Linked DNA regions of Pigmentiphaga aceris. The protein of the gene in region 2 binds, or shares a complex with, the protein of the main gene of each other region. Links are inferred from orthologs where the notes say so. Each region holds a gene or a part of one and is shown on either strand. Other genes may lie near its edges. The genes, in order: eno, FXN63_RS14785 and pnp.

Evidence for each region.
Region 1: the proteins of FXN63_RS14785 (region 2) and eno are in contact, whole or in part, in a solved structure (PDB 2FYM), measured with the Escherichia coli proteins. The link is inferred for Pigmentiphaga aceris from one-to-one orthologs.
Region 3: the proteins of FXN63_RS14785 (region 2) and pnp are in contact, whole or in part, in a cryo-EM structure (PDB 9QH0), measured with the Escherichia coli proteins. The link is inferred for Pigmentiphaga aceris from one-to-one orthologs.

The regions. Positions count from the first base shown.
Region 1 is NZ_CP043046.1:1,844,734-1,853,854, forward strand. What follows is about bases 1-2,836. They hold eno (phosphopyruvate hydratase), read left to right. Parts: upstream 1-691; coding sequence 692-1,981; downstream 1,982-2,836. Other genes in these bases: kdsA (3-deoxy-8-phosphooctulonate synthase), read left to right, coding at 1-195; FXN63_RS07745 (DUF1330 domain-containing protein), read left to right, coding at 350-634; ftsB (cell division protein FtsB), read left to right, coding at 2,027-2,386; FXN63_RS07760 (TadE/TadG family type IV pilus assembly protein), read right to left, coding at 2,418-2,836. Outside these bases: more of FXN63_RS07760, read right to left, coding at 2,837-3,323; sensor histidine kinase efflux regulator BaeS, read left to right, coding at 3,685-5,196; FXN63_RS07770 (response regulator), read left to right, coding at 5,205-5,882; FXN63_RS07775 (Spy/CpxP family protein refolding chaperone), read left to right, coding at 6,030-6,653; FXN63_RS07780 (alpha/beta fold hydrolase), read right to left, coding at 6,815-7,735; FXN63_RS07785 (LysR family transcriptional regulator), read left to right, coding at 7,856-8,755; Hsp33 family molecular chaperone HslO, read right to left, coding at 8,910-9,121. UniProt on the Escherichia coli protein: Catalyzes the reversible conversion of 2-phosphoglycerate (2-PG) into phosphoenolpyruvate (PEP). It is essential for the degradation of carbohydrates via glycolysis.
Region 2 is NZ_CP043046.1:3,408,398-3,418,690, reverse strand. The notes cover bases 4,193-8,200. They hold FXN63_RS14785 (Rne/Rng family ribonuclease), read right to left. Parts: upstream 7,864-8,200; coding sequence 4,393-7,863; downstream 4,193-4,392. Also shown: trpA (tryptophan synthase subunit alpha), read left to right, coding at 1-708; accD (acetyl-CoA carboxylase, carboxyltransferase subunit beta), read left to right, coding at 705-1,580; molybdenum cofactor guanylyltransferase MobA, read right to left, coding at 1,636-2,253; GTP 3',8-cyclase MoaA, read right to left, coding at 2,258-3,361; FXN63_RS14790 (2OG-Fe(II) oxygenase), read right to left, coding at 3,502-4,188; FXN63_RS14780 (RluA family pseudouridine synthase), read left to right, coding at 8,624-9,535; FXN63_RS14775 (HAD-IA family hydrolase), read left to right, coding at 9,536-10,198; FXN63_RS14770 (S49 family peptidase), read left to right, coding at 10,258-10,293. UniProt on the Escherichia coli protein: Endoribonuclease that plays a central role in RNA processing and decay. Required for the maturation of 5S and 16S rRNAs and the majority of tRNAs. Also involved in the degradation of most mRNAs.
Region 3 is NZ_CP043046.1:3,546,534-3,555,781, reverse strand. What follows is about bases 4,214-7,176. They hold pnp (polyribonucleotide nucleotidyltransferase), read left to right. Parts: upstream 4,214-4,605; coding sequence 4,606-6,747; downstream 6,748-7,176. Other genes in these bases: FXN63_RS15390 (LysR family transcriptional regulator), read left to right, coding at 6,883-7,176; rpsO (30S ribosomal protein S15), read left to right, coding at 4,214-4,301. Outside these bases: FXN63_RS15415 (DUF2868 domain-containing protein), read left to right, coding at 106-1,788; FXN63_RS15410 (GTPase/DUF3482 domain-containing protein), read left to right, coding at 1,785-3,191; FXN63_RS15405 (YbaN family protein), read left to right, coding at 3,234-3,755; more of rpsO, read left to right, coding at 4,032-4,213; more of FXN63_RS15390, read left to right, coding at 7,177-7,770; FXN63_RS15385 (Bug family tripartite tricarboxylate transporter substrate binding protein), read left to right, coding at 7,961-8,947; FXN63_RS15380 (tripartite tricarboxylate transporter TctB family protein), read left to right, coding at 9,060-9,248. UniProt on the Escherichia coli protein: Involved in mRNA degradation. Catalyzes the phosphorolysis of single-stranded polyribonucleotides processively in the 3'- to 5'-direction. Also involved, along with RNase II, in tRNA processing.

The DNA.
Region 1 (9,121 bases), 1.6 Mb from region 2 along the record:
GTGCCGGTGCTGGCACGCGCTGCAGTCGCCGTGGGCATCTCGGGTCTGTTCATGGAAACCCACCCGGACCCGGCGAAAGCCTTGTCCGATGGTCCGAACGCCGTCCCGCTGCACCACATGAAAGCTCTGCTCACCTCGTTGGTCGCGCTGGATCGTGTGGTCAAGGGTGCGGCTTTCCTCGAGCACGAGTTCTGAGCCACGCTATCATGCGGGTCTGAAATTCGTGGTCCGCAGTTTTTGGTCTGAAGTTCGTGGTCTGACATTCCGGGCCTGAAATCCTTGACCTGAGTTGTGGTTCTCATCCGACCGGGCCATGCCCGGTCGGTGTCCGATGCCCCCAGGAGTTGCCGTGTCCGCCTATCTGATCGCCGATGTTCAGGTGACCGATCCCGTTCAATACGAGCACTACCGAAAGTTCTCCACCGAAGCCATTCGTGTCTATGGCGCAAAGATTCTGGTGCGCGGCGGTGAAGTCTTCCCGCTTGAAGGCCGTACGCCCGGCCGCACCGTAATGCTTGAATTCCCCGATGTCGCTGCCGCCCGCGCGTTTTACGATTCGCCCGAATATGGCCAGGCCCGCGCAGCGCGCGAAGGCGCATCCATCATGAATATGTTCATCGTGCAGGGCGTCTGACGCTCACCCGTCCGCCAGCACGGTCGCCAGAATTTTTCACCTTTCCGAGAAGCCATCATGAGTGCAATCGTAGACATCATCGGCCGCGAGATCATCGACTCGCGCGGCAATCCCACCGTGGAATGCGACGTCCTGCTGGAATCCGGCGTCATGGGCCGTGCGGCCGTGCCGTCGGGCGCGTCCACCGGTTCGCGTGAAGCCATCGAGCTGCGAGACGGCGACAAGTCGCGTTACCTGGGCAAGGGCGTGCTGAAGGCCGTCGAGCACCTGAACACCGAAATCGCTGAATCGCTGATGGGCCTGGATGCGCTGGAACAAGCCTTCCTGGACCACACGCTGATCGAACTCGACGGCACCGAGAACAAGGGCCGCCTGGGTGCCAACGCGATGCTGGCAGTCAGCATGGCCGTGGCCAAGGCCGCTGCAGAAGAGTCCAGCCTGCCGCTGTATCGCTACTTCGGTGGCAGCGGTCCGATGAGCATGCCCGTGCCGATGATGAACGTCATCAACGGTGGCGCGCACGCCAACAACAGCCTGGACCTGCAAGAATTCATGATTCTGCCGGTGGGCGCGTCGAGCTTCCGTGAATCGGTTCGCATGGGCGCTGAAGTCTTCCACTCGCTGAAGAAACTGATCGACAGCAAGGGTTTCTCGACTGCCGTGGGCGACGAGGGCGGCTTTGCCCCCAGCGTGGCCAACCACGAAGCAGCCATCCAGCTGATTCTGCAAGCTATCGAGAACGCAGGCTACGAGCCGGGTTCGCAGATCTCGCTGGGCCTGGATTGCGCAGCCTCCGAGTTCTACAAGGACGGCAAGTACCACCTGGCTGGTGAAAACGCCGTGCTCAGCTCGCAAGAGTTCACGCACTTGCTGGAAACCTGGGTCGACAAGTATCCGATCATCTCGATCGAAGACGGCCTGGCTGAAGGCGACTGGGACGGTTGGAAGTACATGACCGACGTGCTGGGCAAGAAAGTCCAGCTGGTGGGCGATGACCTGTTCGTCACCAACACCAAGATTTTGAAGGAAGGCATCGACCGCGGCATCGCCAACTCGATCCTGATCAAGATCAACCAGATCGGCACCCTGACCGAGACCTTCGCTGCTATCGAAATGGCCAAACGCGCCGGCTACACCGCCGTCGTGTCGCACCGTTCGGGCGAAACCGAAGACACCACCATCGCCGATATCTCGGTGGCTACCAACGCACTGCAGATCAAGACCGGCTCGATGTCGCGTTCGGACCGCACTGCCAAGTACAACCAGCTGCTGCGTATCGAAGAAGACCTGGGCGATGTGGCGCACTATCCTGGCCTGAGCGCTTTCTACAATCTCCGCCAGCGTTGATGCGGTCGCGCAGTTGACGTTTATTCCTGACCGTTCGGTACCTTCATGCGTTCGTTGACTTTAGTTCTGCTGTTGGTGCTGGCGGCCGTCCAATATCCGCTCTGGTTAGGCAAGGGCGGATGGATGCGTGTCTGGGAGATGGAGCGTCAACTCGCGGCGCAGCAAGAGCATCTAACCGACCTGCGCACGCGCAATAACGCCATCGATGCCGAAGTGCGCGATCTGAAAAGCGGCACTGACGCGATTGAAGAGCGCGCGCGCTTCGAGCTTGGCATGATCAAGCAGCAAGAGATGTTTGTGCAGTTGGTCGATGCGCCGCCGCCGGGTGCGCCCGGCGGACCGGCGGTACCGCCGCCTGCACCGCGTCCCACGCCCGGCACCCCCATCGTGCCACCGCGTCGCTGAACGGTATGCCGTTATTGTTTGCCCGGTTCTTCTATGCCGGGGCACAACACACACTGATACCGCAGGCCGGATCACCAGCTTGAACAACACCGGGTGATGTCGGCGGTGTCCAGGGTGTGCTTGTCGAAGGTATCGTCGGGCTGCTTCCTGGCAGGCAAGCGCCTGCGCCACATGCACCTGGCAATTCGCCAAGCGCGCCAACCACGGTGTTGGCGACGGGCGCATCGCCAATCTGTGCGGCCCCCCACGCCGCCCGATACGTCTCTACTTCCCATTCGACTGGATGCGATTGCATCATGGTGGTGAACTCCCGCGTCATCACCAGCATGCCCGCACGCGCGCGCGCCTGGGTTGCATAGGCATCGTCGGTCTTTGCTGTTTCATCGCTGGACAGGCTTTTCATCAGCGCTCGCAGGCCTGGCAGCATGGGTGCATGCAGATAGGTCAAGCGCAGCCGAAGCTGGTTGGCATCGAAACGATCCTGGCCTGAACTCGGGCCACGGCCTTCCGGCCATCCACGTTGAACATCGCGTGCGTGTGCTTCGGCCAGGTAGTCGTTGTTGATGGTGCGGCGACCAAACTGAGCATTCAGGGCGGGGTCGGCAAAATCTGCGAAGCTTGAGCGGCCCGGGCCCAGTACTTCCAGGCGCATGGCCGGCACGCCGGTTTCACTTTCGATGCGTGCCGATCGCGCCGCCATGCGCGCGGCTGCCTCCGATAAGGTTTCACTGCTGGTGCCGCCCCCGAACAGCGGCAGCAGGGCGGCATCGAAGCGCCTGCGCATCGCAACGGGGTCTCCATTGGTGACGGCACCCTCGCGGGCCGCTTCCATCATCGCGTGATCCACAGCTTGCCGGGTCAGCTGCCAATGGGCGAATTCGACGCTGCCCATGCCGATGCCCAGCAAGGGCAGGGCGACGATGAGGAATTCCATCATGGCTATACCGCCTTGCCGTCGGGTTCGCGGCGTGCCGGCACATGAATGCGTCATGCAAAATGCGGCAGAAAAGGCGGGGCGTAGTTGCGCAAGGCCGGCCGACAGAGACATGGGAACCACCAGAGAAATACCGGAAACAAAATGCCGGGTTGGGCAGTGTGCGCCGGGCGAGGCGCGGCGGCGATGCCGGGAACTGCGAATGGACCAATGCACGCGGGCCACTGGCGGTACCCATCGGTTTCAAGTATGAAATTATGTGAAGTCAGCCCCTGTAATACGCCGCTGCGCTTGCGCGACACGCGGCCAAGCCCAAGAATCGGGTCAATCTCTTTGGCGGGACCTATCGGTCCCTACTTACTGCATGCGTTTTGGCATCACCTTCAAGTTATTCGCGGTCATTCTTGCCACGTGTATCGTCGTCACGCTGGCAATGGGTGCCGCCGTGCGCTACAGCTTCGAAAGTGGCTTTCGTGACTACGTGCGCGAGCGCGAAACGCGCCGCGCCACCGAGCTGAGCAGCAGCCTTGCGCAGATGTATCGAGACCGTGGCAGTTGGGACGAACTGCGCGAAAACCCGTCGCTGTGGGGCCGTGCGTTACGGGCGGCTACCTCGCGCTATGCCGCCGAGCGCGAACGTGAACGTCAGGCCCGTGAGCTGGAACGCCAGGAAAGAGAAGCTGCTGAACGCGCGCGGGCCGAAGCGGCCAAAGGTGTGCCGCCTGGCACGACCGGGCCAGCCGCCCGCCGTGTGAATGAACTGCGTCGCGAACGGGAGGCTGCCCCGCCGCCTCCCCCTCCGCCCCCTTACAGCCTGATCGACAGCGAAGAAAAACTGGTGGCGGGTGCCCCCGTCGATGGGCGTGAAGGGGCTATTCGTCGTCCCGTGGAAGTCGACGGGCAGACGGTAGGCTGGCTGTTGCAGTTCCCGCCGGCACGTGGCCCGGATGACAACGACAACCGTTTCCAGGAACGGCAGGAAAACGCCACCTGGGTCATTGTGGGCCTGTCGGCGCTGCTGGCTGCATTGGTCAGCATTCTGCTGGCGCGAATCTTCCTGGCCCCGGTACGCCGGCTGGCAAGCGCCACGCAGCGGCTGGCAGCGGGCGACTATGAAACCCGTGTCCGCCCTGGCGCACAGGACGAGCTGGGACAGTTGGCGGAAGACTTCAACCGCCTGGCCAATACACTGGAAAAGAACGAGCAGCTGCGACGCAACCTGGTCGCCGACATTTCCCACGAACTGCGCACGCCGCTGGCGGTGCTGCGGGCAGAGATCGAGGCACTGGAAGACGGCATCCGGCCGCTGACCCCGGACACATTGGCTTCGTTGCAGTCGGAAGTGGCGATGCTGAACAAGTTGATCGACGATCTGCACGAGCTGTCGCTGGCCGATGAAGGTGCCTTGACCTACCGCATGACCGATGTCGATCTGGCCAGCTTGCTCGAAGTGGCCGCGCATGGCTTCCGTGAACGCTATCGCCAGAAGGGCTTGCAGCTCGACACCGAGGTCAGCCCGCGGCTGCCGCAACTACGTGGCGATCCGCAAAGGCTGCGGCAACTGCTGAACAATCTGCTGGAAAATTCGCTGCGATACACCGACGAAGGCGGTCGGGTGCAGGTGTTGCTGTCGGCGGATAATCAGGGCACTCGCCTGGATGTACGCGATTCCTCGCCCGGTGTGCCTGAAGAATTGCTGCCCCGGCTGTTCGAGCGCCTGTTCCGCGTGGATGGCTCGCGCAACCGTGAGGCGGGTGGCACGGGCCTGGGTCTGGCCATCTGCCAACGCATTGTCGAAGCCCACGGCGGCACCATTACGGCCCGTCCCTCACCGCTTGGCGGTGTGTGGATGGCCATCACATTCCCCAATTCCTGAGAGTCCCTATGCCGACCATTCTTATTGTCGAAGACGAACCCAAGCTTGCCGCCGTGCTGTCGGACTATCTGCGTGCCGCCAGCTACGAAACCGAGATTGTTGGGGACGGGTTGGCCGTGATGTCCACCGTGCAACGACTCAAACCCGACCTGATCTTGCTCGACCTGATGCTGCCCGGACGCGATGGCCTGGAAATCTGCCGTGAACTGCGTGTGACGTCTGACGTGCCAATCATTATGGTGACCGCACGCGTAGAGGAAATCGACCGCCTGCTGGGCCTGGAGATGGGGGCCGACGACTACCTGTGCAAACCCTTCAGCCCGCGTGAAGTGGTGGCGCGGGTGCGCGCGATCCTGCGTCGGGCACGCGGAACCGGCAACGGCACGGCGCAGGCCGAAGCCAATGGATTGGTGGTGGACGAAAGCCAGTACCAAGCGCGCTTGGACGGCCACACGCTGGATCTGACCCCGGTGGAATTCCGCCTGCTCTCGGCGCTGGCCTCGCCGGTTGGTCAGATTTTTTCGCGCGATCGCCTGCTTGACCACCTGTACGACGATCATCGCGTGGTGACCGACCGCACGGTGGACAGCCACGTGAAGAATCTGCGCCGCAAGCTTGAAGCCGTGCGGCCCGAACAGGATCTGATCCGCTCCATCTATGGCGTGGGATACCGGTTGGAGCTGTGATTCAGTAAGGGTGTGTTCATGATTTCTCCTAGCTTTCCCCCAATTTGCTTCCAGGTCGGTAGGTAATCTGCAGGTGTCGGTGGAGACGCGGTCTTGAAGAAAAACCGGTCGCCGAATCCTCTCAAAAGCATCAGGAGCACGCCAATCATGAATACTCGTCGAATCGGCCAGTTCGTTCTGGCAACCGTGATCGCAGCCTCGACCCCGCTGCTGGTTCATGCAGCCCCCAGCCCCGCAGACGCCGGCCCGGCCGCATCCGCCCATCGCGGCGCGCCTGGTCACCCGGGTGGCCCTGGCGGCCCGGGCTTCGAACATCGCCGTGGCGGTGGTGAATTCGGTCGTGGCCCGCACTTCCTGCACGGCATCAAGCTGACCGAAGCGCAGCAGGACAAGGTCTTCGAGATTCTGCACAACCGTGCCCCGGCACTGCGCGACGCAATGAAAGCCGCCGGCAAGTCGCGCAAGGAACTGAACGAGCTGGTGCGTTCGGGCAGCTTCAAGGAAAGCGAGGGCCGTGCACTGGCTGATCGGGGGGCCAAGGCCTTTGCCGAGGCTGAGTTCCTGAAGGCGCGCAGCGATGCTGAAATCATGGCCTTGCTGACGCCGGAACAACGTGCCGAAATCAAGACGCGTCAAGAGCGCCGTCAACTGGCCATGCGTGGCGAAGGGCGTGGCCAGTGGGGTGGTAACCGCAGCGATGCACCGCCGCCGGCTCCGGGTGTGGCACCCGCAACGCCTGCAACGCCCGCGCCGACTGGCACGACGCGCTAAGCAGCAGGAGTGTGACGCAGGGGGGATCACTCCAGGCGTCAGGGGGCAAGTTGGCACTGAATGCTGGCTTGCCTCCGAATAAAAACTGCGCCGCCTTCGGGCGGCGCAGTCACGTGCGTCATCAACTACGTCATCAAGACGCTATCTGTCTGGACGCAGACTTACCCCTGTGCGCAAAAACGCAGAATGGCTTCCGCCACCTGTTGCGGGGCTTCTCGCTGCGGGAAATGTCCCACGCCGTCCAAGATGTCGCGTTCGTAGCGGCCCTTGAAGAAGGCTTCCCGTCCTGACGAGGTGTCTGGGTGGTTGCAGGTGTCGGCACCTCCGTGAAGCACCAGGCTTGGCACCGCCAACACCGGTGCGGGCGACAACAGGGCTTCATCTGCAGCGTAGGCCGGGTCGCCTTTCGCAAACCCCCAACGATGACGATAGGAATGGACCACGATCTCGGCCCAGTCCTCGCCATCGAACGCCTTCGTGGCTTCCATAAAATCCGCGTCGGCATACCAACCGGCCGGTGCCCAGGTGTCCCACATCATTCGGGCAAAGGCTTGGCGGTCTTCGTGTACCGCACGTTCACCGCGCGGGGTGGCCATGTACCAGTGGTACCAGTAATTACGCGCCTGCGGCAACGCAATCGGCTGGTCTGGCGCGTTCGTGCCGTAACCGACTGACAGCATCACCAGATGCGAGGCAATCCCTTGCTGCAGACCGCAGGCATTGGCCGCTGCCCGCGCACCCCAATCGTGTCCGATCAGCGCAGGGCGGTCGATGCCGAGGGCAGCGATGAAATCCAGCAGATCCCGCCCCAACGCCGCCAGTTGTCCGCTGCGCGGCGTGTCGGCATCCCGAAAGCGGGTGGGTGCAAAGCCGCGCAATGCCGGGGCCAACACCCGGTAGCCGGCGCTTGCCAGCGCAGGTGCAACGGTATGCCAGCACGCCGGGCTGTCAGGCCAGCCGTGCAGCAGAATAGCCGTCTGGCTGCCGGTCGGGTTCCATTCCAGGTAGGCGATGTCCAGCTTGTTGGTGGCGACGTATTGGTAGTTTGGTGCGGGGTAGCTGTGTACAGGGTGGCTATGCATAGGCTTGGTTTTGCTTGGATGAAGAAAACCAAGCGTAGCGGGCAAAGAAAGCAAGATTCGCGAATAATCGTGCTTTATTGAATGCATTTCGTACTGAATAAACCGATGAGCACTATACCCATGCCCGCCCCAATTACTGAAAGCGCCCAGCTGGACATGGTGCAGCTACGCAGTTTTTTGGAAGTCGTGGATAGCGGTGGTTTTGCAAGTGCGGCAGATCGCCTCGCCCTGACACCTTCTGCCGTCAGCGGTCACATCCGTCGACTGGAGCAGACCGTCGGCACCCAGTTGCTTGCGCGCACCACCCGCCGCTTGGCACTGACCCCGGCCGGTGACACCTTGTACGCGTATGGCCGCAACATTCTGGATCTGGAACGCGAAGTCCGCGCCAGGCTGCGGGGCGGGCCGCTGCGCGGAAAACTGCGGATTGGTGCGTCGGAAGATTTTGCCGGCACCTGGCTGCCGCAGGTGCTTCAGCGTTTCCGACAATGGAACCCGGACGCAACCATAGAACTGAAGGTTGGCATCACGGCCGATCTACAGCGCCAACAGGAACGTGGGCAACTGGACCTGGTGTTCGGCAAGCGCTGCAGTCGCGTTGAAAGTGAAGGCACACTGCTGTGGGAAGAGCCGCTGATATGGGTCTTCGCAGAAGATCAGCCGCTGTCAGATACAGATGGGTTGCCACTGGCGGTGTTTCCAGAACCCTGCGTGTATCGAGAGGCTGCGGTCGCAGCCCTGGGCAAGACCGAGCGTGCTTGGCGAATCGTGTTCGAGAGCAGCAGCATGGCGGGCTGCATGGCGGCAGCCCGATCGGGTTTTGCGGTGACCGTGATTGCTGCCAGCCAGCGCAGCAAGGGGCTGCGTGTGCTGAGTGCCGACGATGGCTGGCCCGAGCTGCCGGCCGCACGCTTTTACGCGTTTGCCCAGCCGGACCATGCCATCTGCACGGCGTTGATCGACATCGCGCGGCAGGCAGGAAGCCGTACGCGCTTCGCACAACATCGGCTGGACGCCTGATCGGTCTGGAAACGCGTGGCCTTGATTGCCGTTCGGGCAGGGCGGTGTGGTCACCGCCCTTGGTTAGTGCCCTTTACTGCCCTTTATTGCCCTTGATCACCGCCCTTGATCCACAACGTCCGACCACGATCACCCAGCCGCGCGTTACCCCAGATCAGTGCTTCAGATCGCTGTGGTGACGCACCGACGGCGAATGATTGGCGAACAGCTCGGCGCAGTCCACGGCATCGAACTCAAAGGTTTTCACACAGTAGTCGCAGTTGACTGCTGCCTTGCCTTGTTCTTCCACGATGCTGTCGACCTCGGCCTGGCCCAGCATCAGCAACACCTGCGCAACCCGCTCGCGCGAGCAGTTGCAACGGTAGC
Region 2 (10,293 bases):
CCGTTCTCCGACCCGATGGCCGATGGCCCGGTGATTCAGCGCGCCAGCGAACGTGCCGTGGCGCGCAAAGTGGGTCTGCGCAAGGTCTTGGACCTGGTGCGTGAATTCCGCCAGACCGATACGCAAACGCCGGTGGTCTTGATGGGGTACGCCAACCCCATCGAGCGCATGGGTCAGGAAGCCTTTGTGCGCCAGGCAGTCGATGCTGGCGTCGATGGAGTGCTGGTGGTTGATTACCCGCCGGAAGAGTCGGTGGAATTCGGCGCGCTGCTCGATCAGCACGGTTTGGCGCCGATTTTCCTGCTCGCACCCACTTCCACTGAGGCCCGCATCAAGTCCGTCGGTGAAGTGGCGCGAGGCTACGTGTATTACGTCTCGCTCAAGGGCGTGACGGGGGCCGGCAACCTGGACACGACTGAAGTTGCCCGCCGTCTTGACGACATTCGTCAACATATCTCTTTGCCGGTTGGCGTGGGCTTTGGCATCCGTGATGCTGCCAGTGCCCAGGCTGTCGGCAGCACTGCTGATGCGGTGGTAATTGGCACGCGCCTCATCCAGGAAATTGAAACCGCCGTGAAAGATGCGCCGGAAGCCGACTGGCCGGCGCTTGCTTCGCGCGCAGCGGGCGCGTGGTTGCGTACAATCCGCCACGCGCTCGATGCGTTGCCGCCGCGCAGCGCACCCAATGAAACAAGGAAATCCGCATGAGCTGGATCGATAAGCTGCTTCCCCCACGGATCAAGACCTCCGACAGTGCCGCACGCCGGGTACCCGAAGGCCTGTGGGTCAAATGCCCGTCCTGCGAGACCGTGCTGTATAGCGACGACCTCGCCAAGAACCTTCAGGTCTGCCCGAAGTGCGACCACCACATGCGCATTGGCGCGCGCGAGCGCATCGATTCCTTGCTGGACGCCGAAGGCCGCTACGAGATCGGCGTGGGCACGCTGCCGATCGACAGCCTGAAGTTCAGGGACTCGAAAAAGTACCCGGACCGTCTGCAAGATGCCATGGCGCAAACCGGTGAGACCGATGCCCTGGTCGCCATGGGCGGCTCGATTCTGGCCATTCCTGTGGTGGTTGCCTGCTTTGAATTCGAATTCATGGGCGGCTCCATGGGCTCGGTGGTGGGCGAGCGCTTTGCGCGTGGTGCCCAGCAGGCGCTGGATCAGAAAGTACCCTTCATCTGCGTGACGGCTTCGGGCGGCGCGCGTATGCAGGAAGGCTTGCTGTCGCTGATGCAAATGGCCAAGACCAACGCCATGCTGACTCGTCTGGCGGCCAACAAGCTGCCTTTCATCAGCGTGTTGACCGATCCGACCATGGGTGGTGTGTCGGCCAGCTTCGCCTTCATGGGCGACGTGGTGATCGTTGAGCCGAAGGCCTTGGTCGGCTTTGCCGGCCCACGTGTGATCGAGCAGACCGTGCGCGAAAAGTTGCCGGAAGGCTTCCAGCGCGCCGAGTTCCTGCTGGAAAAGGGTGCTATCGACATGATCGTCGACCGTCGCAAGATGCGTGAGGAAATTGCGCACCTGCTGGCGATCTTGACGAATCAGCCGGCGGAAGTGATTTCGGCTGTTTGATCTCAGGCAGTCGGTAGGGAAGAGGGGGTTGGACTTTCAAAGGTCCAGCCCCTTTTTATTTCTGAGCCGAACTCAGCGCGGCGAGTTCTTCGTGTGTGTTCACGTTGATGAACGCGTCTTTGCCGTCGCTGAAGTCTGCGTAGGCATGTGGCAGGTCGGCATACCAGCCATCGGCCCGCCTGCGCCCGGTGGCAATGTAGGCGCGCAGTGCGGGCAGGCTGTCTATGTGGATCAACGCAAAGACTGGGTGCACGCGGTCGCCGTGGTGGGCAATGGCGACGTGGCATTGCTGGTTGGCAGCCGCCGTTGCCAGTCGCTCGATCAGGTTGGCAGGCAGGCAAGGCGCGTCGCAGGGAACCGTTGCCAGCCAGGGCAGGGCGGGGGCTTGTGATGCGAGGGCTGTCAATGCGGCTTCAATGCCCGCCAGCGGGCCAGGGTAGTCGGCAATGTTGTCTGGCAGCACCTGGCTGCTCCACGCGCGGTATTGGTCGTGATGGCGGTTGGCGCTGATCAGCACCGTGGCCACCTGGGCGGCCAGTCGTTCATGCACATGGGCAACCAAAGGGCGGCCATGCAAGTCCTGCAAGCCCTTGTCCACGCCACCCATGCGCGAGCCTTGTCCACCCGCCAGAATCAGGCCCGCAATATCGTGGGTAGGGATCGGTGAACGCACGTGCTCAACCGCCGATATAACTCATCTCGATCTTGTTGGCGCGCTGGGTGTCGGCGCTGCGGCGCTCTGAGTAGTTGTCATTGCGTTGCTGCCAGATGCCCGCCATGGCGGTAGCCAAGGTCGTGTCATCTGCGCCGTTGCGCAACAAGGTCTTCAGGTCATAGCCCTGATCTGCGAACAGGCACAGGTAGAGCTTGCCGTCGGTTGACAGCCGTGCGCGCGTACAGGTGCCGCAGAAAGCCTGCGTCACGCTTGAAATGACGCCGATTTCACCGCTGCCGTCGGTGTAGCGCCAGCGTTCGGCAACCTCGCCTGAATAGGCAGCTGCAACCGGCACCAGTGGCGCAATCTCACTCAACTGTTCGATCAGCGTGCGCGAAGGCACCACTTCATTCAGGTTCCAGCCGTTGGATGCGCCAACGTCCATATATTCGATGAAGCGAAGAATGTGGCCGCTGCCCCGGAAATACCGGGCCATCGGCAAGACCTGGTCGTCATTGACGCCACGTTTGACGACCATGTTCACCTTGACGGGCCCCAGACCCGCCTCCGCAGCGGCATCAATGCCGCGCAGAACTTCCGAGACCGGAAAGTCCACATCGTTCATCGCCCGGAACACCTTGTCGTCCAAGGCATCCAGGCTGACCGTGACCCGATTCAGGCCAGCGGCCGCCAAGCCGCGTGCTTTGCGGGCCAGCAAGGATGCGTTGGTAGTCAGTGTCAGGTCCAGGGGCTTGCCTGCAGGTGTGCGGATCTTGGCAAGCAATTCGATCAGAGATTCCACCTGACGGCGCAACAGTGGCTCGCCACCCGTCAGGCGCAGCTTTTCCGTGCCGTGCTGCGCGAACACCGTGGACAGCCGGGCAATTTCCTCGAAGCTGAGCAAAGACCCATGCGGCAGGTAAGCATAGTCCTTGTCGAACACTTCCTTGGGCATGCAGTACACGCAGCGAAAGTTGCAGCGATCGGTCACGGATATGCGCAGGTCGCGCAATGCCCGTGCACGCCGGTCCAGCAGCACTTCGCCCGGTACGGGCGGGCGTGCAGGGGCAGGCAGCTTGCCATGCAAGCTGCGCGCGTCGACGAGCGGGATGATCCTGTCGGTCAAGAGTGGTCCGTGCAAAGGCGGTAAGAAAAGAAGCAGTCCGGCAACGTGTCTGGCTGCCTGGCATGACCAGGAAAACCACCAACCACAAGCCATGCCGTGCTGGGGCTTCTCAGCAGACTTTGTTCCGCCATGCCTTCAGTTTACGCGTAGCGCCTGACACGCAGCCATTTTGTGGCAATCCACTTTTCTCCGGCGGTAACTGGCGCGCCTGCATGCAAGGTAAGGCTTGCTGGCGTGGCTTGTGGGTAGGCAAAAAATACCGCGTTTCCCTGTATGGGGGCGACATCAAGCCCGATCTGCGGGAAAGTCGTGGCACCCCCTGAGATGGGGCTTTGCAGGTAGATAATCAAGGTGCCGATGCGCTGGCCACCGGCAGCGGTGTGCGTAGCGGTCCCTGCGTCCTGTGCATCGAAAAAGTCATAGTGCGGCTGATATTCCGCGCCGGGGCCATAGCGCAAGACCTGAAGCCCTTCGCCACGTTCGAGCGGCCAGCGCAGCAGGCCAGCAATCCGCCTTTCCAACTTGTCGATCAGCGGTGTCTCGCCCAGGGTGAAGAACATGCCGTCGCTGGTACGGGATTCGTGCGAGACGGCCGTGCCGCCGCTGCGGTCCACCGTGCGCGAGCGCGCCAGACGTGGCTGGGCCGACGCAATCAGCGCCTCACATTCTTCGCGGGTAAATAGGTTGCCGAATACCGTCAATGCGGGTTCAGCGAGCGTGGCCAGCACAGAAACGACGTGGCCATCGATGGAAATCTGGGTAGGTGCACCAGACAGGTCCGGTCCGGGGGACGCGGCACCATTGGTGTCATCAAACGTATGGGTCATGGTGGAAGCGGCAGGCAACAGAATGCCATGCGTAAAACATCATGAACGTCATGATCAAACCCGGGCGATCACTGATCGCCCGGTAGGTCGGCTTGCGGGTAGCTGGTTCGACTGAAGCAACTACTCCAGCAACTACTCCAGCAACTACCCCGGCTTGCAACGCGTCTGAAAATCCCGCGTTGCAAGCCTGCTGCACACCTTGTCTTACTTGACCTCGTCCTGCGTCTCGACCTGAACCAGCGGGGTCTCGACAACCGGTGCCGACACCTTGCGAGCACGGCCCAGGCGAACCGGCGCGGCGCTGGCGATGCTGGCCTGTGCCTCGCGCACCTTGGCGGTATCGGTCTGGATCAACTGCAGACCGCTTTCCGACAGGTTGGCGGCAACCGGGGCGAGTGTTGCAACAACCGTTGCAGCAACCGGTGCAACAACTGCTGCTTCAGCCGCTGCGACAGGCGCAACCGCTTCAGCATCCACGACGCGTGCCACGATGGTTTCCGGCACGTCGGCGGCTGCGGGCGCAGCAACAGGTGCTTCGACCACCGGCGCAGCAGCCACAGCCACCGGTGCCGGTTCAACGGCAGCCACGGGCGTGACTTCATGCACGTGCGTGGAGGGCACAACAGGCGCAGCTTCAGCAACGGCCAGCGGTGCGACTTCCGGTGCGGGTGCAGCGGCAGCTGCTTGCGGCTGAGCAACCGGTGCGGGCAAGTCCAGCGCCGGGGCGATGGGGGCTTGCACAGCCGGTGCGGCGGCAACCGGCGTGACTGCCGGTGCTGCTTCAACATTTACGGCAAAAGCCGTAGCAGCAGGTGCACCAATAACAGGCGCAACGGCAATGTTCGCTGCTTGTGCGTCAGCGGCAACCGAGCTGGCAGCCGACTTCAGCGCCTGGGCAGCGTGTTCCACTGCGTCGGGCGAGGGCGTCGACACCGGGGCTGCCACGGCTTGCGCAACCGGCGCGGCGGGCACTGCCTGCGGTGCAGCAGCCACCGGAGCGGACTGAGCGCTCAGGGCCTGTGCAACAGGTGCGGCAGCCGGCGTGTTGGCACCCGCTTGCGGTGCGTCAGCGAAGGTTTCGTTCTCGAACTCGTCGCTGCCATCTTCCTGGCCATTTGCGCCGTCACCCGAGCCTTCCACTGCACCTTCACCCGTGCGACGACCGCGGCGACCGCGACGACGACGGCGCTTGCGCTCTTGATCGCCTTCCAGCTCGGCGGCGCTTTCTTCGCTGCCCAGCACGGCCGTATCGCTATCGACTGCCTGACCGGGTTCGGTCGGGGCGGCCAACACATCGGCCAACGGACGGCGTTGCTGCGCTTCTTCGCGTTCTGCCACCGGTTCGAACACCGCCGGGGTGTCGGTTGCGTCGGCATCTGCACCTTCCACGGCACCGTCGTCACGGCGACCGCCGCGGCGGCCACGGCGACCACGATTGCCACGGCCATCGGCGGCTTCCGCAGCGTCGTCAGCGAAGTTGTTGGCGGCGTCCAATGCGGCTGCCGGCAATGCGATATCGCGGGTTTCGCCTTCAGCGCGCGGCGCACGGCCTTCGCGACGACCACGATTGCCACGGTTGCCACGACCTTCAGCTTCCTCGCGTGCAGCTTCTTCGCGGCGCGCGTTGTCAATGCGTGCTTCGGCTACGCGAGTCTCGATGGAGCGATTGTCGCGACCACCGTCACGGCCTTCGCGTCCTTCACGACCGCCGTCACGTGCATTGTCGCGATTTCCCTGGCCTTCACGGCCTTCGTTGCGACCACCTTCACGACCACCCTCGCGGCCACCTTCACCACGGCCACGGCCCTTGTATTCACCATTGCCGTTGCCATTACCCGAACGGCGACGGTTGCCACCACGCGAATCGCGCTCGCGCGTTGCTGGTGCGGCCACCGGAGCCGGGGCGGGTGCAGGCGTCGGTTCGACCGGCGTGCCACGCAGCCAGCCCATGAATCGGCTGAACAAACCACCAACACCAGCAGCTTCCGCAACAGCCGGCGACGGCTTCGGCGATGCAGCGACCGTGGCGTTGTCGACCGGCACCGGATTCGGGGTGCTGGACACCGGCGCTGGTTGCGACGGGGTAATACCCTTGACCAGCGCTTCCGGACGCGGCTTCACTTCCTGCGCTTCAGCGCGGTAAGACAAGTCGGTTTCGGGCGACTCGGCCATCTCGAAGCTGGCGCGAGTGTTTTCCAGGCGCGGATCGTCGTGACGCAGACGTTCCAGGCGATGGTGCGGCGTATCTAGATGCTTGTTCGGGATCAGGATGACGTTGACCTTCAGGCGGGCTTCCATCTTGGCGATGTCGGCACGCTTTTCGTTCAACAGGAAGGTGGCGACCTCAACCGGCACTTGTGCGTGCACGGCTGCGGTGTTTTCCTTCATCGATTCTTCCTGGATCAAACGCAGGACTTGCAGTGCGCTTGATTCGGTGTCGCGGATCACGCCGGTGCCGTTGCAACGCGGGCAGGTGATGTGAGAACCCTCGTTCAGGGCCGGGCGCAGGCGCTGACGCGACAGTTCCATCAGGCCGAAACGGGAAATCTTGCCCATTTGCACGCGGGCACGGTCGAAATGAAGGGCTTCACGCAGGCGCTGTTCAACGGCGCGCTGGTTCTTGCTGTCTTCCATGTCGATGAAGTCGATGACGATCAGGCCACCCAGGTCGCGCAGGCGCAACTGGCGGGCCACTTCGTCGGCAGCTTCCAGATTGGTGCGAAGGGCGGTTTCCTCGATGTCGCTGCCCTTGGTGGAGCGCGCCGAGTTTACGTCGACAGCTACCAGTGCTTCGGTGTGGTCGATCACCACGGCACCGCCCGAGGGCAGCGGCACGGTACGCGCGTATGCGGTTTCGATCTGGTGTTCGATCTGGAAACGCGAGAACAGCGGCACGTCGTCGCGGTAACGCTTCACGCGCTGGACGTTGTCCGGCATGACCACGCCCATGAAGGCGGTGGCCTGGTCGGCGATGTCGTCGGTGTCGATCAGGATTTCGCCGATGTCCGGCGAGAAGTAGTCACGGATCGCGCGGATGACCAGGCTGGATTCCAGGTAGATCAGGATCGGGGCGGCGTTTTCACGCGCGGCACCGTCAACCGCCGTCCAGAGCTGCATCAGGTAGGACAGGTCCCACTGCAGTTCTTCGACGTTGCGGCCAATCCCGGCGGTACGAGCAATGATGCTCATGCCGGTGGGGATGTCCAGCTGGTCCATGGTTTCGCGCAGTTCCTGGCGGTCTTCGCCTTCGACTCGGCGCGACACACCCCCACCACGCGGATTGTTCGGCATCAGGACCAGGTAGCGGCCTGCCAGCGAAATGAAGGTGGTCAGGGCTGCGCCCTTGTTGCCACGCTCTTCCTTTTCGACCTGGACGATGAGTTCCTGGCCTTCGCGCAGTACGTCCTGGATGCGTGCCGAACGAACGTCGACGCCTTCCTTGAAGTAGCTGCGGGCAATTTCCTTGAAGGGCAGGAAACCATGGCGTTCTTCGCCGTAGTTGACGAAGCAGGCCTCGAGGCTGGGCTCGACGCGAGTGATGACGCCTTTGTAGATGTTGCCTTTGCGCTGTTCGCGGCCGGCGATCTCGATATCAAGGTCGATAAGCTTTTGGCCATCGACAATGGCAACGCGCAGTTCTTCCTGGTGCGTTGCGTTAAACAGCATGCGCTTCATGGGTGAAGGTCTCCTTGGTCATGCGCGCCAAAATTGGCGTGCAGCCCCAGGCCGTCACGGAAGGATGAAGCTCACAGCGCGAGCAGTGGGAAAACCGGTGCACGCCAGGCGCGCACCCCGCAAATCTAAGCCCGGTTATGTGCCGGGCGGCGCGGAAAACGCAGGGTCGGGGAAGTGCGTAGTGACCAATGAAGCTGTTTCCGTGCGCGCGTCAGGCACCGCGCTGCGTCCGCGTCTAGCGGGCAGGGCAGTGAACGTACGCAGCAGCAGGAACAGGTAAGAATTCACGGTTGTACGGGCCAGACAAACGCGGCATTTTCGCCGCGTTCAAGCGTAATGGGATTCGACTGCAAGGCGTCTGCGACTGCATCATGGCGAACGCGGCAGGTGGATGGACTGGGCGCAATTTGCTGCGCGGTTACCGATTCAGCTGACGCGGTCGGCAGGCGACCGGGACGACCCGTAGAACCGGGTGGGGAGGGCGGGTACAATTCCGGCCTGTTGGAAAGCGGCGCCGACGGAACTTCCTTGATTTTTGGTCTGTCCGGCCGACTGCCTGCTTTCTGCCCTACCAGTGGCGGAGACGCCGCATGAGGCGCGTCTCGACGACGGCGGTAAGGCCAACCCACCTGACTCGATCAGGCCCACGAATTATATGACGGCACCCCCATTGCGCAAAGCGAAATCCTCCGCCCGCCCCCCTGCCTCGCCTGCTGCGCGCGCCCCGCGCCCGGCGAGCGCCCCCGCACCTGCCGTGCGCATGGTCGAAATCGACGAAGCGCATGACGGCCAGCGGCTGGACAACTTCCTGCTCCGACTCTGCAAGGGCGTTCCCAAGAGTCATATTTACAAGGCCGTTCGAGGCGGTGAAGTCCGCGTGAACAAGGGCCGGATCCAGGTCGATTACCGGATCAAAACCGGTGATGTGATCCGCGTCCCGCCGCTGCGTTTGCCCGAAGTTCGCACCGATTACGTGCCACCCGTGGAATTTCCCATCGTTTTCGAAGACGATGCGGTATTGGTCATCGACAAGCCGGAAGGCGTGGCGGTGCACGGCGGCAGCGGTGTGTCCTTCGGTGTCATCGAACAATTGCGTGCTGCACGCCCCGACGCCAAGTTCCTGGAACTGGTGCATCGGCTGGATCGCGACACGTCCGGCTTGCTGCTGATCGCCAAGCGCCGCAGCGCGCTGACCGGCATGCACGAGTCGTTGCGCGCGGGTGGATGGGAGAAGCACTATCTGGCACTCGTCGACGGGGACTGGATGAATGCGCGTCAACATGTGCGCCATCCGTTGTTGAAATGGACTACCCAATCGGGCGAGCGGCGCGTGCGCGTTGACCCGACCGGGCTGGCTTCGCATACGATCTTCACCCTGAAAGCGCGTTACGGTGAGTTCTCACTGCTCGACGCTGAACTGAAAACCGGGCGCACGCACCAGATCCGGGTGCACGTGGCCGCAGAAGGCTTCCCCATCGCGGGTGATGACAAGTACGGCAAGGACGAAACCAATGCCGCGTTGATCGCGCGTGGTTTCAAACGCATGTTCCTGCATGCGCACACCCTGAGCCTGCCGCATCCGCTGACTGGCGAGCGCCTGTCCTTGCAGGCGCCGTTGCCGCCGGCTTGTGTTGCCTTCACCGAGGCGCTGGCCGCCAAAGAGGATCAATAAATGTATTCGCTCGTGATTTTCGACTGGGACGGCACCTTGATGGACTCCACGCCGTCCATCGTCGCCGCCATTCAAGGTGCATGCCGCGACCTGGCGCTGCCGGTGCCCACCGACGACGCGGCTGCCTGGGTCATCGGGCTGTCGCTGCACGATGCCTTGCACAAGGCTGTGCCCAGTCTTACCCCGGCAGAGCTGCCGCGTTTCCTGGAACGCTACAAATTCCACTACCTGACGCGCGATCCCTTGTTGCGCTTGTTTGGTGGCATCGCGCCGTTGTTTGAAGAGCTGGCCGCGCTGCCCATTCAGCTGGCAGTGGCAACTGGCAAGAGCCGCGTCGGGCTGGAGCGTGGGCTGGATGCGTCGGGATTGCGCCGTTTCTTCCACGGCACCCGCACGGCAGACGAGACTTTCTCCAAGCCGCACCCGGCCATGCTGCAAGAACTGATGCGTGAACTGGATGTCGCCCCCGAGCACACCTTGATGATCGGTGACACCTCGCACGACCTGACCATGGCCAAGCATGCCGGCACGGGTGCGCTGGGTGTCACGTACGGCGCGCATAGTGTGGCTGAACTTGAGGCCTGTGCGCCCGACGGTCTGGTCGATACGGTGCCGCAGCTGCGCGAGTGGCTACTATCCCGTGTGGCACGCGCTGCGGCCTGAGTTGGGCAGTCGGTTTCCATCCACCATGTGTCTTTTCATCCATTGCGAGCAAGGCAGGCATGAGCCTCAATGAATCTTCGTCCCCGGCTGCTGGC
Region 3 (9,248 bases), 140 kb from region 2 along the record:
AACGCGCCGCATCTCTTTCACGTCTCCTGCCCATTGTCGCTTCCTTTGCCTTCCGCTTCTTCGCCTGCTTCGCCTTCAGATGTTCCCGCAGCGGCTTCGCCGTTGATGTCCCACTGGCTGGTCGAAGCCGTTCGCCTGCGCGAATCCTTGTGGGGGCCGCTTGCCGACGACGCGGAAATGCGCGCGCTGCGCGCCCGCGAACTGCCGCTGGACGCTGCATTGACCCAGCGTGCGGCTCAATTGGCTGCGCGGGAAGGGCTGGTCGAGGCCGTGCGCACCTGGCGTGGCGGGGCGAATCTGGCTGCCTTGTTGTTGGGCGTGGTGGCTGTGTTGCTGGGAGCGGGTACTGCGACTGCGGCCTTGGGTGATGCCAGCCGGCCCGTGAATCTGCTCTGGGCCGTCAGTGGCTTGCTGGGTTTGCATGTTCTAACACTTTTCTTATGGTTGGGCGGTCTGGCGTGGTCGCTGGCAACCGGGGCGGGCTCGGGCGGTGCCTTGGGCAAGCTTTGGTTGGTCTTGGCGCGGCGGGCTGCGCGCGGGCCTGCCGGGGCGCTTGCGCCGCAGTCTTTGGTGAATCTGATGGCGCGGGCGCGCTTGCTGCCTTGGTTGTTGGGTGGCGTCAGCCATGCGATCTGGCTGTTGGCCTTGGGGGCCGCGCTGGTGACCTTGTTGGCCATGCTTGCCACCCGCCGTTATGACTTCGTGTGGGAGACGACGATTCTCGACCCGGGCTATGTGGAACGGCTGGCCTTGTGGTTGGGGAGTCTGCCCGGAATGCTGGGCCTGCCTACGCCAGACGCTGCGCTGATCCGCGCCAGTGATGGTGTGGCGACGCAGCCTGCGGACGGTCGTGCGATATGGGCGGGTTGGTTGCTGGGCGTGGTGGCCGTCTATGGGGTGCTGCCACGTGCGTTGGCCTTGCTGATATGTGTCTGGAAGGTGCGCCGTGGGGTGAATACGCTGACGGTGGATATGTCGTTGCCGGGGCTGGATACCCTGGAAGCCCGGCTGCGGCCTGCTTCGCGTCGCACGGGGGTGATCGATCCTGCACCGGCTGGGGAGTGGGTGTCGACGCATGCGAGTCATGCCGCTCAGGCTTCGAGTCGTGCGCTGCCCGAATCAAATTTGTTCGATGGGAGTCAGTCGGGGGTGTGTCAGTCGGGTCTGAATCAGCCAGGTTTGACTCCGCCAGGTTCGAATCCGCAAACAAGCGGGGCGCACGATCATCCTGGGCTGCCGGCAGATACCGCAACACACGAAGCTGCCTCACGACACGTGCGTTCCAGTGGTCAGCAAGTCGCACCCGGTCAGGCGTGGCTGATCTCTGTCGAGCTGCCCGAAGATCTGCGAGCGACGCAGACGCAATCCCCCTCTGTGTATGACGCTGGTGTCATCGATAGCGGGCCACAGCGCGAGGCTGCCATCGAGCGTTTGCACGCGGCGCGCCCGGCGCGGCTGCTGGTAGTGTGTGACGCGCGCCAGACGCCTGACCGGGGCACCGTGGCGCTGGTTGCTGAGTTGATTGGGTTGGCTGCCGAGAGCCGCATTCTGTTGGCAGGTTCGGCCAAGGCATCGCCCAGTCGTCGTCAGGCTTGGGTGGACAGGCTGAGCATGAGTGAGCTTGGCGGTTCGATTGCTGGCAGCGAAGCTGATGTCTGGGATTGGCTTGCGACGGGTAGTGCAAAACCAGGCAATTCAATGCCAGGCAACCCACAACTGCCCAATCCACAGACTGCGCCCGCCACAACTGCCTCGCCCCAATCCCCCTCTGGGGAGACGCTGCCATGAGCGAAGCCCTGCGTATCGCCGTTGTGGGCCACACCAATACCGGCAAAACCTCATTGCTGCGCACCTTGGCGCGCGACCGGGATTTCGGTGAAGTAGCCGATCGGCCTGGTGTCACGCGCCATGTCGAAGGTGTGCACCTGATGGTCAAGGGTGAGCGGGTGCTGACCTTGTATGACACCCCTGGTGTAGAAGATGCCATTGCTCTGCTTGCCTACCTTGAGCGCCTGGATACCCGCCCGCTGGACGGCCTGGCGCAACGCCCCGACGGCCCGGCACGCATTGCGCGTTTCTTGGATACGCCCGAAGCCAAAGGCCGTTTCGAGCAGGAAGCCAAGGTTGTCCGCCAGCTGCTGGCCAGTGACGCGGCCTTGTACGTGGTCGATGCGCGCGACCCGGTATTGCCCAAGCATCGCGACGAGCTGCTGATTCTGGGTGCTTGCGCACGCCCCCTGTTGCCCGTGTTGAACTTCATCGCCCAGCCAGAAAGCCGCGCAAGTGAATGGCGCGAGACGCTTGCCCGTCTGGGCTTGCATGCGATTGTGGAATTCGACGCCGCCGTGCCTGCCGAAGATGGCGAGGCACGGCTGTACACGCGTCTGGCAACCTTGCTGGACGCGCGGGCCGAGGCGATCACCCGCAGCTTGATCGACGACCTGGCGCTGCAGAAGCAGAACCGCTTTCGGGCGGCTGCGCAGCGCATTGCCGACTTGCTGATCGATACGGCGGCCTTGCGTCGTCGGGTGCAAGGCGATGCCGCCGCCGTGGAAGCCGCGCTCAAAGACCTGCACGACGCGGTGCGCGCGCGTGAGCAGGCGGCGGTCGATGCCTTGTTGTCCTTATATGGGTTTGTCGCCAGTGACTATGACTCGGCGAACTTGCCCTTGACCGAAGGTCGATGGGAAACCGATCTGTTTCATCCGCAAGCCTTGAAAGACACGGGTGTACGGGTGGCGCGTGGCCTGGTGGCGGGTGCGGGCGTGGGCGCAGTGGTCGATGTGATGGCGGGTGGCCTGACCTTGGGCGTGGCGACCTTGGCGGGTGCTGCGGCGGGTGGGGCCTGGGAAGGGCTTGAGCGGGTAGGGCGTCAGGCATTCGACCGGGTGCGCGGATACCGGGAGTTGACCGTGGGCGACGAGGTATTGCAGGTGTTGGCCTTGCGTCAGTTGTCGTTGGCCCGTGCGCTGGCGCGTCGAGGCCACGCCTCGCAAACCCCACTGAAACTGGATGCCGATATCGAAAAGGTCTGGCGCAGCGGCAAGCTGCCCGAGGCCTTGCATGGCGCGCGGGCGCATCCCACGTGGTCCACCTTGAATGGCAAGGTGGACGCCAGCGCGCGCCGCCAACAGGCTTGTGATGCGATTGCTGCAAGCTTGCTGGGTGCCGAGCCGGTGGCGGCGTCGTGAAGGCTGCGATAATCGTGGCTTCTAGTTTCGGCAAATAGCGTCGTGTCGCAGCGTAAGGAAGATCTCGTCAACGTGCCTGCCGACAATTCTGCGGTGGTGGCTTCGTCTGCGCCGAACGTCGGGCAAGATGGTGCGCATCCATCAAAAACCCCGCCAGAAACCAATCTGCCGGACGCCAAGCCGGCGCACCCAGCCGTTCGCTGGCTGTGGCTGATTCTTGCCTATGTCAGCCTGGGGCTGGCGGTGATCGCTGTCTTTCTGCCGGGTATTCCCAGTACCGAATTCGTGTTGCTGGCGGCGTGGGCGGCCAGCAAGGGTTCGCCACGGCTGCGTGCCTGGTTGCTCAGGCATCGCCTGTTTGGCCCGATCATCCACAATTGGCACAACGGGCGCGTGGTAACCCGGCGTGCCAAGCTGGGTGCCAGCCTGAGCATGAGTGTGGCGCTTGGCATCATGCTGTGGACCTTGCCGGATCATCGCATTCTGGTTGCGGTGCTGGCAGTGGGCATGGCCTGCGGCGCTGCCTGGATGTGGTCGCGGCCAGAGCGGGTGCGGGATGCCTGATCGGCTGGGATGCGCAGGTGCCGGTCTGACAGGGCACTGCTTTGGCGTGTGATCGACGCGATGCATTCAGCCCGGTCAACACGGCCGATGCACGCAGGCCTATACGCCAGCTTGAAAATAGCGCTATACTCAAGGGCTTTTTTCGTTTTCCGCTTGTCCACTTGGCCCGGTTCTTGATGAGCTTTGCGAGTGAATTGAGTGGGGAAAATGAGGAAAGCAGCACATCAACCCACGTCGGGGCGCCTCGGCCCCGTCGCCAGTTTCGGAGAGGATTCCATGTCTGTAGCAAACATCGACAAGGCGAACATCGTTTCGCAATACCAACGCGCCCAAGGCGACACCGGTTCGCCGGAAGTCCAGGTCGCACTGCTGACCGCTCGCATCAACGAGCTGACCGGTCACTTCAAAGAACACGTCAAGGATCACCACTCGCGTCGCGGTCTGCTGCGCATGGTGAGCCGTCGCCGCAAGCTGCTGGACTACCTGAAGCGTCGCAACGCCGATGCGTACCGTGGTCTGATCGAGAAGCTCGGCCTGCGTAAGTAAGCTGGTCAAGAAAGGAAGTCCGTGGAGGTTTTGACAACTGGATTCGTCCAGATCGTCAGCGGCGCAGGGGATCAAACCCGTGCACCGGCTACGGGCTTCCGGCTGGCTTGCGCAACGAAAACCTTGCGCAAGCTGGTGCTGTTCAACCCCCCGCGGGATCGAGAGTGCCTGTGTCAGGATTGCCTGTCACAGGCATTTTTGTTTTCTAGCGTGTCCCAAATCGGCCAACGCATTGAATGCGCGGCCGGTTCACGGACTCCCGCCGGGTCCATGCAAGCAACCCTAAACAGGATGCCCACCCATGTTGTTCAATAAAGTCACGAAATCATTCCAGTACGGCCAGCACACCGTCACCCTCGAAACCGGCGAAATCGCTCGCCAGGCTTCGGGTGCTGTGGTGGTCTCTATCGAAGACACCGTGGTGCTCGCCACCGTGGTCGCACGCACCAGCGCCAAGCCCGGCCAGGACTTCTTCCCCCTGACCGTCGACTACATCGAAAAGACCTACGCAGCCGGCCGCATTCCGGGTGGTTTCTTCAAGCGTGAAGGCAAGCCTTCCGAAAAGGAAACCCTGACCTCGCGCCTGATCGACCGTCCGCTGCGTCCGCTGTTCCCGGAAGGCTTCTACAACGAAGTCCAGGTGGTGATCCACACCCTGTCCGTGAACCCGGAAATCGACCCCGACATCGCTGCGATGATCGGTGCATCGGCTGCGCTGGCCATCTCGGGCATTCCGTTCAACGGCCCGATCGGTGCCGCACGCGTGGGTTACATCGACGGCCAGTACGTCGTGAACCCGACCGCTTCGCAACTGAAGACCTCTGACCTGGACCTGATCGTTGCCGGTACCGAATCCGCCGTGCTGATGGTGGAATCGGAAGCCAAGCAGCTGTCGGAAGAAGTGATGCTGGGCGGTGTGGTGTTCGGTCACGAACAATCGCAAGCCGTCATCAATGCCATTCACGACCTGGTTGCCGAAGCCGGCAAGCCGGAATGGGAATGGACCGCTCCGGCCAAGAACGAGCCCCTGATCGCCAAGGTCAAGGAACTCGCGCAAGCTGGTCTGGAAGCCGCTTACCAAACCCGCGAAAAGCAAGCTCGCACCGTGCAACTGCGCGCCCTGACCACCACGGTCAAGGCTCAGCTGGCCGAGCAAGCTGCTGCCGCCGGTGAATCCACCCCGGACAACGTCCTGGTCGACAACATCCTGTTCGACATCGAAGCGCAAATCGTCCGTGGCCAGATCCTGGCTGGCGAGCCGCGTATTGACGGTCGCGACACCCGCACCGTTCGCCCGATCGAAATCCGTCTGGGCGTGCTGCCGCGCGCACACGGCTCGGCGCTGTTCACCCGTGGTGAAACGCAGGCCCTGGTGATCGCCACCCTGGGTACCAAGCAAGACGAGCAGATCATCGACGCCCTGATGGGCGAGTACCGTGACCGCTTCATGCTGCACTACAACATGCCTCCGTTCGCCACCGGCGAAACCGGTCGCATCGGCGTGCCGAAGCGTCGCGAAATCGGCCACGGCCGTTTGGCCAAGCGTTCGCTGGTGTCCTTGCTGCCGGAACCGGCAGACTTCCAGTACACCATTCGCCTGGTGTCGGAAATCACCGAATCGAACGGTTCCTCGTCAATGGCATCGGTCTGCGGCGGCTCGCTCGCCATGATGGACGCAGGCGTCCCCGTCAAGGATCACGTGGCCGGTGTGGCCATGGGCCTGATCAAGGACGGCGGCAAGTTCGCCGTGCTGACCGACATTCTGGGTGACGAAGATCACCTGGGCGACATGGACTTCAAGGTTGCCGGTACCGTCAATGGCGTGACCGCACTGCAGATGGACATCAAGATCCAGGGCATCACCAAGGACATCATGCAGGTCGCGCTGGCACAAGCCCGCGAAGGCCGCCTGACCATCCTGGAAAAGATGCGCGAAGCCCTGGGCTCGGCCCACGGTGAACTGTCGCAGTTCGCCCCGCGCATGCTGTCGATGAAGATCAACCCGGAAAAGATCCGTGACGTGATCGGCAAGGGTGGCGCAACCATCCGTGCACTGACGGAAGAAACCGGCACCCAGATCGACATCTCGGATGACGGCACCATCGTCATCTCCAGCGCCGATCTGGACCGTGCCCGCGAAGCACAACGTCGCATCGCCGACCTGACCGCTGACGTCGAAGTCGGCCAGGTCTACGAAGGCAGCGTGCTGCGTCTGCTGGACTTCGGTGCCATCGTGCAAGTGCTGCCGGGCCGTGACGGCTTGCTGCACATCTCGGAAATCGCCAACCACCGCATCGCGAACATCAACGATGTGCTGAAGGTCGGCCAGCAAGTCCGCGTCAAGGTCATCGAGGCTGACGACAAGGGCCGTCTGCGTCTGTCGATCAAGGCGATTGCACCGCTGGCTGCCCCGGAAGCGGCACCGGCTGCCCCGGCACAGGAATAATCCTTGCCACGCGGATGATGCCACCGGCATCGTCCGTCGCTTGAACCACGCGGCGCCCGCTTACCCGGGCGCCGCGTTGCGTTTGGGCGGGCGTATCGTCGTTCTGCAAGCAAGTCGTACCCCAGGAGTCTGTAGATGTTCGAAATCAGCCATCTTCGCTGTTTTGTTGCGGTTGCCGATGAATTGCACTTCGGTCGCGCCGCCACGCGTCTGAACATGACCCAGCCCCCGCTCAGTCGGCAGATTCAGCTGCTTGAGCACGCATTGGGTGCGCAGTTGCTGGATCGGGCCAATCGACGCGTCCGACTGACCCCGTTGGGGCGTACCTTTCTGCCGCAGGCGCAGCGCCTGCTGCAGTTTGCCGAAGGGGCGGTGGAGTCCATTCAGCGAGCCGCACGGGGCGATGCCGGTACGGTCACGATCGGGTTCACGGCGGCCTCCGGTTACGACTTCCTGCCGCACGTGATCCACAAGCTGCGCACCCGTCTGCCAGAGGTGTCGTTTGTGCTGAAGGAAGCGGTGACTGCCACGCAGCTGGAAGCACTGGCATCCGGTCGCCTGGACATTGCGCTGGTGCGTCCGCCGATCAGTCCGACGCGCTACCTGTCCCGGGTGGTGCTGCGTGAGCCGATGATTCTTGCGCTGCCCGCCGAGCACCGTTTGTCGGGTCATGAAGTCATTGACCTGACCGAAGTCGGTGACGAACCTGTTATCGGCTATTCATCAGAAGCCAGGTATTTTCACGACCTGGTGCATCGACTTTTTTCCAGTGCGGGCGCACTGCCGAACCTGGTTCAACAGGTCAGTCAGATCCACTCCGTACTGGCATTGGTCCGTACCGGCCTGGGGGTGGCCCTGGTGCCGGAAGCCGCGCGGCGACTGGGGTTTGAAGGGGTGGTGTACCGGAATCTGACGCCGCTGACGGGCAACGGGGCCGAACTTTTTGCCGCGTGGCGGCCGGGCGATGAGCAGCCCGTGGTGCGTCGCGTGCTGGATATCTTTTTGGAATCACCAGTGGGCTAGCCCGTATTTTCGCCAAATACCGCCCTGGTGGAAACCATTAAGGGTTGTGCCTAATGAAGCTTAAACGATTCAATTATTGAATCGACGCATGCCGTATTTGGTGCTGGCATACGCGCAAGCCGGCCTTAGAATCCGTCCAAGCCGCGCCCTAGAACGCGCGGTTCGCCAACTATTTCAAGGACGGAGATTCATGAACAAGCGCCTTCGCAAGCCAGCACTTACGACCCTCGCAATCGCAGCCGGCGTCGTGCTCGGCACGGTTTCCTTTGGTGCCGCTGCACAGAACTTCGAGCGCACCGTCCGCATCGTTGTGCCCTATGCACCGGGTGGCACCTCTGACACCGTAGCGCGTATCCTGGCTCAACCGCTGGGCGAAGCCCTGGGCCAGACCGTTGTCGTGGAAAACAAGCCGGGCGCTGCTGGCAACATCGGCGCAGACAGCGTCGCCAAGGCGGCCAAGGACGGTCATACCTACCTGCTGGCCGACGTCGGCTCGCTGGCCACCGCACCGGCACTGTTCCCCGACCTGTCGTACAAGCTGGCCGATCTGGCCCCCGTGTCGATGGTGATGTTCTCGCCCTACGTCCTGGCCGTGAACAAAGACCTGCCCGTGAAGAGCGTGGCTGAACTGATCGACTACGCCAAGGCCAACCCGGGCAAGCTCGCGGTCGCCAATTCGGGCGTGGGCGGTGTGAACCACATCGTTGCGGTGTCGATTGCCAAGCAACTGGGCATCGAGTGGAAGACGGTTCCGTATCGCGGCGGTTCGGCAGCAACGCAAGCCGTGGTGTCCGGCGAAAGCAAGGCCATCTTCAACGGTGCCACCGCAACCTTGCCCTTCGTGGTCAATGGTCAGATGCGCGGCCTGGCCGTCAGCGGCGACGAGCGCATTGCCAGCATCCCCGACGTGCCCACCTTCGCACAGTCGAAGCTGCCCAATGCAGACGTCGGTTCGTGGCAAGGCATTGTGACCACCGCAGGCTCGCCGCCGGCACTGGTCAACAAGTTCAACGCAGCCGTTACCGAAATCCTGAAGCGCCCGGAAGTCATCGATCGCATCAAGCAACAGGGTGGCAAGGTCATCGGCGGCAAGCCCGAAGAGCTGGGCACCTGGCTGACCACCAATGCCGCTTCGTGGGGCAAGGTCATCGCCGACGCCGGCATCAAGGCTCAATAAGCCAGGACGGGATGAATGATGGCCCGTGAACCACGGCCATCATTCTCTGCCGTGTTTCACGGCTTCCCGCGTCCACGTCAGATCAGACACCGTCAATAGAAGTCACAGTCAGATGAGTCACACCCCCAGTAGTTCCAACACGGCAACCGCCTCGCCCAGCATCTTGGGTAACTCCGATTTGCTGCTGGGCTTGTTCCTGTGTGCAGTGTCCGGCATTGCCCTGTATTCCATTCGCAATCTCGCCTTCGGCACCCTGACCGATATGGGCGCGGGTTTCATGCCAAGGGTGCTGGCCATCGGC